Linked DNA regions of Defluviitalea raffinosedens. The main gene of each other region encodes a partner of the protein of the gene in region 2 in a complex. Links are inferred from orthologs where the notes say so. Each region holds a gene or a part of one and is shown on either strand. Other genes may lie near its edges.

Region 1 (4,695 bases), on a different replicon or contig from region 2:
AATTATATATTTAGTTTTCATTAGATTACAATTGTGCAGTAAATTATAATTAAGTTATACACTAATTATAATATTAATTTCAAGATAATATATATACTGACATCCAACTTGGAGAAAACTAGAGCAAAAAAAACAGGAGAAATTTTAGGATTAAATCTAAAATTTCTCCTGTTCTAAAGAACTTTTTTACGCATTAAAAAACTTTATTACAGTTCCCGTCGTCCTTCCAATGCCCTTGATAGAGTAACTTCATCTACATATTCCAAGTCTCCTCCAACCGGAACACCGTTGGCAATACGGGTCACTTTAATGCCCAGAGGTTTTAAAAGTTTGCTGATATACATTGCAGTGGCTTCTCCCTCTATGTTGGGATTGGTTGCAAGAATGACTTCATTAACCTCAGTATTTTGTATTCTTTCTAAAAGTTCCTGAATTTTTATATCCTTAGGCCCAATACCCAGCATGGGTGAAATGGCGCCATGGAGTATATGATATAAACCCTTATACTCTTTCGTTCTTTCATAGGCTGCCATATCCCTTGGGTCTTCCACAACCATTATGGTTTTTTCATCTCTTTTAGGATCAGAACATATATCACATTTTTCTTTATCCGTTAAGGTATAACATACACTGCAATATTTTATATTTTTTTTTGCCTGAATAATTGCATTGGATAAATTTTCTACATTTTCATCCGGCATATGAATAATATGAAAAGCAAGCCTCTGCGCAGTTTTTGCTCCAATACCCGGAAGGCTGGAGAGAGCTTCTATCAGTTTCACCATGGGATCTCCATAATACCCCATTTAGAAAAGACCTCCTGGTAAATTGATTCCTCCTGTAATTCTTCCCATTTGCTGATTAGCGAGTTCATCCACTTGGCGAAGTCCTTCGTTAACAGCCGCAAGAATTAAATCTTGAAGCATTTCTACATCATCCGGATCAATAACTTCTGGCTTAATGGTAATAGACTGCATTTGCTTCTTGCCGTTAAATACAACTTCTACAGCACCGCCTCCTGCAGTTGCAGTGATTGCTTTTTCTTCCAGCTCCTGCTGCATCTTTTCCATTTCTTTTTGCATCTTTTGAGCTTGTTTTAATAAATTATTCATATTTCCAGGTATTCCACCGCCAAAACTTCTTTTTGCCATCAAAATCCTCCTCTTTACTTCTATATCATATTTATATTATCATGACTACTTAAAAAAATAAATATATTTACCATACTTCCAAATGAATGTTTTGATCCTGGAAAAACTGTATTACTTTTTCGATGTGATCTGTTTCTTCTGATGATTCTTTTACATTTCCATAGATTTCTTTATACTTCTTTTCATATTCTGCAATGGATATGAACTTTACATTCACTTCTTTTTTCAAAGTTTCTTCTATTTTTTCTATTATTGCATTCCCATGGTTCTTTTTTATAGCGTCTATGATCACAGAATCTTTAAACACAATGTAATAAATATCGTCTTCTAAATAACCAGCCTTGGTATCTGTAAGCAGTGCCTGCAGCATCGGATCAAATCCCAGCTTGATATCATTCCACAGATCGACTCCCTTTTTAATATCTTTAGAAACTGCTTTAGGTTTTACAACTTGAGGTTTAGTTTCTGTCAGAGCTTTGAGCTCAGGTTTAACTTCTTCTTTAGTGGCTACCATAAGCCCTTGAGACAGCTTTTGCTCCAACAGCTTAATTCTATCGAGCAAAACATCTCTGGATTCATCCATTATCGGCTGACAGATCTTTATAATGTTCACTTCAAGCAAGATTCTCTTTTGATCCGTATATTTTAATTCATTGGATAACTCTGAAAATATACGAATCCATCTTAACAGTGAAACCCCATCCACTTCTTTTGCCTGTTTCTTTAGAATCTCAACATGTTCTTTGGTCACATCCAGAATACTTTCCGGATTGCTTGTACTTTGTACGATCAGTAAATTTCTAAGATGAGAAATAAAATCCATAACAAATTGGCCAATATCCCGGCCTTTCATCATAATTTGATCAATGAGCTCTATGGCTTTTAAACTATCCTGATGATGCAGTATGGATGTAAATTCAAAGAAAATATCACTATCCACTGCCCCCAGCATATCCAATACATGTTCAAGAGTAATGGATTTTCCATAGTGGAAAGATATACACTGATCCAATATACTTAGGGCATCCCTCATGGATCCTTCTGATAAACGAGCGATATAATGCAGTGCTTTATCTTCAATATCAACATTTTCTTCCTTCATGTATTGCTTTAACCTTAAGGCAATGTCTTCGATAGAGATTCTTCTAAAATCGAATCTTTGGCACCTGGATAAGATGGTGGCAGGAATTTTCTGAGGATCAGTCGTTGCCAATATGAAAATAATATGGGCAGGAGGTTCTTCCAGAGTTTTTAAAAGTGCATTGAATGCTCCCGTAGAAAGCATATGCACTTCGTCAATAATATAGATCTTGTATTTGCCTTCTGTGGGAGAATACTTTACCTCTTCTCTTATCTCCCTGATATTATCCACTCCATTATTGGAAGCTGCGTCTATTTCGATGACATTCATACTTCTTCCTTCATCCATGGCTTTGCACAAACTGCATTGGTTGCAGGGCTGTCCGTCAACAGGTTCTTTGCAATTGACAACCTTGGCAAAAATCTTTGCAGTAGAAGTTTTCCCCGTCCCCCTCGTTCCACAGAAAAGGTATGCATGAGCAATTCGCCCGGATTTAACCTGGTTTTTTAAGGTCGTTACAATATGATCTTGTCCTAATACATCTTCAAAACTTTTAGGTCTCTTTTTTCTGTACAGGGCCATGTAGGACATAGTTACACCTCTTTTTATCCTTTCGCTTTAAGTGTTCGCATTTTTTAATAGTTTATCCTTATATTTTAACATAAAATCCATATTTGGCTAGAAGAAAGAATGAGGGCTTTTTTTATTACATAGGAAATCAAAAAGGATTTCCTATGTATTCCTATGTAACATTAAATAAAAAAACAGATGGCTTGACCATCTGTTTTATATTTATTTATTATTATGATCCGTGCACCTGCCTTCGACAATTCTCCCCAAGCGTTACCTTTGCAGTTAGCTCAAACTAGGCACCCTTACGGCACATAGAGACATTTACTTAGTGCTGCTTCCTTCCGGACCTGACACGGTTCGTAAACTTCTATTGCGTAAGACCCGATTCTCATCGCCACTTACAAAGGGCAGACCTTAAAGAGATAAGGCCTCAGGCAGGCATCACCCCTGCTACAGCGGATTGCAGGTTACAGGGCACCGCTAACTCCCCGGCTAGCACGGAAATCTTATTAACTATATCAAGTGATGCATTACCTAGTATACAGATTTTTAACTCATATGTCAACGTCCATTTATTCCCTTTTTAGGCGCATTTTTGAAAAGAATTCTTTTAAAATGCTGCTACATTCCTCCATACAGACTCCTTCCACAATTTCTACCTGATGATTGAAAGCCTTTTCTTGCAAAATATTAAGAATAGAACCTCCACAGCCTGCCTTGGGATTCCTTGTTCCAAAAACCACTTTATCCATTCTGGCTTGCACAATGGCACCGGCACACATCGGGCAAGGTTCTAAGGTCACATACATGGTACAGCCCTCAAGGCGCCAATCCCCTAAGTAAACTGCCGCTTCCTCTATAGCTTGAATTTCTGCATGGGAGAGAGGATTTTTCTTAGTATTTCTTTGGTTATATCCTCTGCCTATAATTTGGTTATTATAAGTAATAATTGCTCCAATCGGTACTTCATCTAGTTGAAAAGCTTTTTTGGCCAAAAGCAAAGCTTCTTTCATATAGTAGATTTCCAAATCTTCCATGACAAGTCTCCTTCTGTATATAGTACTATTTTGCCATAGAAACTATGAAAATTCAATTGCCTTACAATAAAATTAATGCTAATCTATTAGTATCATCCATTTTTACCAATATATTAATAGCGGGAGGTAGCCTATGAAAACAGATTTTTCTATAGTCCGCAAGGGGTATGACCCACAGCAGGTGGACTCTTACATCTCTACATTGCAAAGCCAAATAGATAACTACAAAGAAAAAGAACAAGCCATCACTCAGGCAATCGTAAGCGCTCAAATGATTTCAGACCAGCTCATATCCGACGCAAAAAAAGAAGCGGAGCAAATAAAAAATGATGCCAAGTGCCGCCTTTCTAAAATGAAAAATATGCTCGATCAAGCAGAAGAAAATTTAAAAGCTTTCCAAAAAGAATACCAAAAATTAGTCTCTAATTATCTTACTCAATTTGATGAAAAAAATATTCATCCTTTAATAGATGAAATCCATTCCATACGGGAGTCGCTTGATTTAAAAGAAGAAAATATAGATGAAAAAAGCTTTGAAGGAACCCAGGCTCAAAATTTGGTGGAAAAAGTAAATACAGAATTCTCTCAAGGCCTATCAAAAGAAGAAATGGATTCTTTATTTGGCAAAATTGAATAAAAAAACAAAGCCCAACATAAATCTATTTATGTCAGGCTTTATTAAAAGCTCGAAAGAGCTTATTTTTTATTAGGAACGATATTTATACCTTCAATATATTTGCCGATGGACGCGTTATTGAGAAAAAGTAAAGGAAATTCTGGTTTACTCTTTCCTTATGAAGATGGAAGGAACTATTTAAAAATCACTCCTAATAAAATTTCATTTAAAAAATTG
Region 2 (4,803 bases):
ACTTATATAACTATTATTGTATGTATTTCTTTATATTTTAAAAATAGTGTTGACTTTTATTGTTAATTATGGTACTCTTTAATTGTAATATAATGTCGAAAAACAAAATATTAGAGGAGTGGATATAGCGTGAAATCAACAGGTGTTGTAAGAAAAGTAGACGAATTAGGAAGAGTGGTGCTTCCTATCGAATTGAGAAGAAATTTAGACATCCATGAAAAAGATGCTTTGGAGATTTTCGTTGATAACGACAAAATCATTTTAAAGAAATATGAACCAGCAGACATTTTTACTGGTAGCATGGAAGATTTAATTGACTATAAAGGTAAGAAAATCTCTAAAGAAACAATTATTGAACTTGTAAGATTAGCAGGAATGGAACTTAAAGAACAATAAAAAAAAGCCAGAAGCTGGCTTTTTTTTATTGTTCTTTATTTGATTTGATGAATGATTTGATAAACTTCTCTTTTACTGAGCCCTCTGTCTTTAGCCACTTGCTTTAGGGCTTCCTTTTGAGTTTTACCTTGATCTATGTACAATCTGACATGTTCATCGATGCTAATATTTTCCCATTTCTTTATTTCTATTTCATTGATTGCTTCATTGGATAATCCTTCAATAACTAAAACAAATTCCCCTTTTGGTGAAACCTCCTGATAGTACTTTATGCTTTCTTCTATGGTGCTTATTTTGACTTCCTCGTACTGCTTGGTAAGTTCCCTTACGATGGATATCTTTCTATTGCCTAAGGCCTCATAAAGGGCTTCTAAGGTTTTTAAAAGCCTATGGGGAGCCTCATATAGTACAATGGTTCTGTCTTCATTAGAAAGTTTTCTAAGCCTTTCATTTCGCCCTTTATTGTCCGTAGGTAAGAAACCTTCAAAAATAAATCTTCTGGTAGAAAGTCCCGATATAATAAGCCCTGAGATTACCGCAGAGGCCCCCGGTACTGGCGTAACCAAAATATTATTTTCATGGGCAAGGCGTACAAGATCTTCTCCCGGATCGGATATTCCAGGAGTTCCAGCATCACTTACAAGAGCGATGTTTAAACCTTCTTTTAATTTCTCAATCAATATTGGTCCTTTAGCGGCCTTATTATGCTCGTGGTAACTGGTTAATGGTGTAGTAATTTCTAAATGATTTAAGAGTTTTTTTGTATGTCTTGTATCTTCTGCAGCAATTAAATCCACTTCTTTTAAAATTCTTACCGCTCTATATGTAATATCTTCTAAATTTCCAATAGGTGTTGCACATAAATATAATGTTCCAGGCATTGAGCTACCCCTTTATTCATTGTATATTTCCTTTACTTCATCATTATACTGACCCTTTTCATTATAAATAATAAGAGGCTTTAAACCCTTAAGCAAGGCTCTTGCATTTTTCACCGCTTTTATAAGGACCATATTAGGCTCTTTATCGATATAAGGATGAACCATTTGTAATGCTTTCGGCTCAAGACGATATTTTCTTAAAAGCACCATAATATCAACCAATCTGTGGGGACGATGAACCATATAAAAGCTGCCCTTATTTTTTAATACATAAGAAGCAGCATAAATAATATCTTCTAAAGAACAAAGCACTTCATGTCTTGCTATGGTTTTTGCTTCATGGGAGTTTTTTAGTCCCCCTTCTGCATTCATATAAGGGGGATTGGATGTAACAACATCAAAGGATTCGGCTTTATAATACTCTTTTATTTTTTTAACATCCCCAAGATGGATTTCTACTTTGTCTTCCAGATGATTAAGCAGAATGCTTCTTCTTGCCATATCCACATTCTGTTCTTGAATCTCAAGACCGATAAATTTTTTTCCTCTAGTCTTTGCTTCTAATAACATAGGTATTATGCCATTTCCACTGCCTAAATCCAGTACTGTATCTCCTTCTTTGACTTCTGTAAAGGCGGAAAGTAAAACTGCATCCATCCCAAAACAAAAGAATTTGGGGTTTTGAATGATTTGATAACCTTTTAAATTCAGGTCATCGATCCTTTCCCCTTCCCTAAGCAAAATATTATTCTGTAAATTCATCATAGATCTCTTCTATTTCCTGTTCATCTTTTTTCTTGGGAGAAGGTGTGAACTGAAGGACATCTACAGAATATACACCAGCTTCCGTATCTCCTTCTTTTTTAACAACTGCTACCCTTACCAGTTGGCGAAGAACATTAACGGATAATACAGTTCCTTTACCGTCAGGAGTCATTACTTCTTGTCCTACATCAGGCAGTTTCGCATTAATTTCTTTATAGGTTTCTTCTTCATATTTCAGACAACACATAAGTCTTCCGCAAACACCAGAAATTTTTGTAGGATTTAAGGACAAATTCTGCTCTTTAGCCATTTTTATAGATACCGGCTGGAACTCTGACAAGAAACTCGCACAACATAGAGACTTTCCACAGATACCTATGCTTCCCATCATTTTTGTTTCGTCCCTGACTCCTATTTGACGCAGTTCTATTCTTGTTCTAAAAATTGCCGCCAAATCCTTTACCAGTTCTCTAAAATCGATTCTTCCTTCTGCAGTAAAATAGAACATAATTTTATTATTGTCAAAAGTAAATTCTACATCTATGAGCTTCATTTCTAAATTATGCTCTTTGATCTTTTGCTTACATATTTCAAGAGCTTCTTTTTCTTTTCTTTTATTTTCAAATTCTGTCTCATCATCTTCCGGCGTTGCAATTCTAATCACCCTTTTTAAGGGATGAACCAATTGTTCTTCAGGAACATCTCGATTGGCTATAACAACCGTTCCATATTCTACACCTCTTGCAGTTTCTACAATAACATGACTTCCCTCTTCTATTTCTAAATCACCGGGATCAAAATAATATATTTTTCCTGCTCGCTTAAAACGAACTCCTATTACGTTCATGTGCATTCTCCTTTATATGTAGTAACATAATTTCTAAAGCAAGTTGAAAATTCGCATTTTGCCTGAGTTGTTTTTTTGCTTTTTCTATTGCATCCAAACTTTTGCCAAGTTTATTATAAGATAAGACCATAGCTGTATTCAACAAAACATCAACTTTATCTTTATTAATGATATATGGATTATTACCCATTTGCTTTAGAAATAAAATATCTCTATACCAAGCATACATTAAATCCAGTACAAAATCTATTTCTTCTTTATAGTTTTCCATTTCTTTTTGGATTTCAAACAATTTCATTAAATCTCCTGAGTGAATTTCATTAGTCCATCTTATGACATGTTCTCTGATTTCCAAAAAATGCTCTGATTCCATCATGTTTTTAATAGCGCCAATACTTCCACCGGAAAAAGTAATGTATAGATCAATCATATGAGGATCTACAGCAGTACTTTTAAAGTAATCTTTTATTTCTCCTGGCTTCAGAGGATTTAGCTTTATAAGGGAACATCTTGATATAATAGTGGGAAGAAATTGTTTGTAATTCGTAGAAATAAGCATAATGATTCCATAGGAAGGAGGCTCTTCTATGGTCTTTAAAAGGGCATTTTGAGCCTGCACGGTCATTTTGTCCGCCTTGTCCACTATATAAATCTTATACCTGTATTTATAGGGTTTTGTTTCTATATCTTTTTGAATATGGTCTCTGATTTCATCTACTCCTAAATTCTTTTTATCTGTATCGATAAAAAAAACATCAGGATGATTTCCTGAGTCAAAAGCTCTGCACGAACTGCATTTATTACAGGGTGCAGTTCCTTTTTCCAAACATTGAAGCGTTTTGGCAAAAGTAAATGCAATCATCTTTTTACCAACACCAGAAATGCCGTCAAAAATATAACTGTGAGATACTTTATTGTGTTCAATCGCTTGCTGGAGATTTTGAATGACTCCTCTATGACCAATAATTTCTTCAAATGTATACATAGCAAATCTCCTATCTTTTGATAAAAAAATACCGCTGTGTTTTTTTACAGCAGTTTATAGATCTATTTTTAAGTTATTATATCCAAAAGCAATCCTCTGATTTCATCAACTCTTTCTAAGATTTTCAAGTGGTCTTTTTCCTTTTTAATGAGTTCCTGGGCCAGTTCATCCAAATTGTCATTAACCTTTTTTACAATACCATACACCCGGTGTCTTCCTCTTTTATCCAGGAAATTCTCTCTGGAAAACTTATGAGATCTCGATACCACTTCATTCATAAAGTCAGAAACCAAAGTTCTATATTTTCTTAAATCTTTAATATCCATATGGTCAGCTAATTTTTTACCCTGGACCGTGATATCCTCTAACATTTTTTCAAGCTTTTCTTGAAGCTCTGATTCCTCAATTTTGCTTAAAAGCGTGAAGGCAAAATCTTTTTCTACTGATTTTTCCTTTACTTCTTTAGTTGCTTGTATAGAAGGTGTTTGAATTGGCCCGACTTTCATATCCATTGTTTTTTCCCCTTTAAAACTTAGATTTTTTCAAAACGGTCTACATCCAGTACAAAAATAGTAGCTCCTCCTACAGTCACTTCTATAGGATAAGGAATGTATCCTTCCGTTATATTGGTTGGTGGTAAATTTGCTGTTGTTACCTGTTTTCTGCTTTTACATTTCTTTTCTATAATACTAAGAGCTTCATCAACCTTTTCTTCTTCTACTCCAATAAAGATCGTTGTATTTCCTGATTTTAAAAATCCACCGGTACTGGCAAGCTTTGTAACTCCAAAACCTTTTTTATTTAATTCATCCATTACTCCGTGGGCGTCTTCATCATGAATGATCGCAAATATGAGTTTCATAAGCATCCTCCTTTAATAAACTGCTTACTTCTTTTATAATTTGCTCGTAGATATTGTCTATACTCTG

The links.
Region 1: holB (region 2) and dnaX share a complex: the UniProt entries of both Bacillus subtilis proteins name them as parts of the DNA clamp loading complex. The link is inferred for Defluviitalea raffinosedens from one-to-one orthologs.

Annotation. Positions count from the first base shown.
Region 1 is NZ_JAFBEP010000010.1:26,844-31,538, forward strand. The notes cover bases 522-3,347. They hold dnaX (DNA polymerase III subunit gamma/tau), read right to left. Parts: upstream 2,824-3,347; coding sequence 1,219-2,823; downstream 522-1,218. Other genes in these bases: recR (recombination mediator RecR), read right to left, coding at 522-806; JOD07_RS08795 (YbaB/EbfC family nucleoid-associated protein), read right to left, coding at 807-1,151. In the rest of the region: more of recR, read right to left, coding at 207-521; tRNA adenosine(34) deaminase TadA, read right to left, coding at 3,378-3,842; JOD07_RS08815 (DivIVA domain-containing protein), read left to right, coding at 3,976-4,479; JOD07_RS08820 (MIP/aquaporin family protein), read right to left, coding at 4,685-4,695. UniProt on the Bacillus subtilis protein: Part of the beta sliding clamp loading complex, which hydrolyzes ATP to load the beta clamp onto primed DNA to form the DNA replication pre-initiation complex.
Region 2 is NZ_JAFBEP010000022.1:2,938-7,740, reverse strand. The notes cover bases 1,870-4,803. They hold holB (DNA polymerase III subunit delta'), read right to left. Parts: upstream 3,875-4,803; coding sequence 2,864-3,874; downstream 1,870-2,863. Other genes in these bases: tmk (dTMP kinase), read right to left, coding at 4,708-4,803; JOD07_RS12890 (cyclic-di-AMP receptor), read right to left, coding at 4,407-4,736; JOD07_RS12895 (YaaR family protein), read right to left, coding at 3,943-4,386; JOD07_RS12905 (PSP1 domain-containing protein), read right to left, coding at 2,023-2,889; JOD07_RS12910 (tRNA1(Val) (adenine(37)-N6)-methyltransferase), read right to left, coding at 1,870-2,039. In the rest of the region: JOD07_RS12920 (AbrB/MazE/SpoVT family DNA-binding domain-containing protein), read left to right, coding at 130-396; rsmI (16S rRNA (cytidine(1402)-2'-O)-methyltransferase), read right to left, coding at 432-1,277; more of JOD07_RS12910, read right to left, coding at 1,290-1,869. UniProt on the Bacillus subtilis protein: DNA polymerase III is a complex, multichain enzyme responsible for most of the replicative synthesis in bacteria.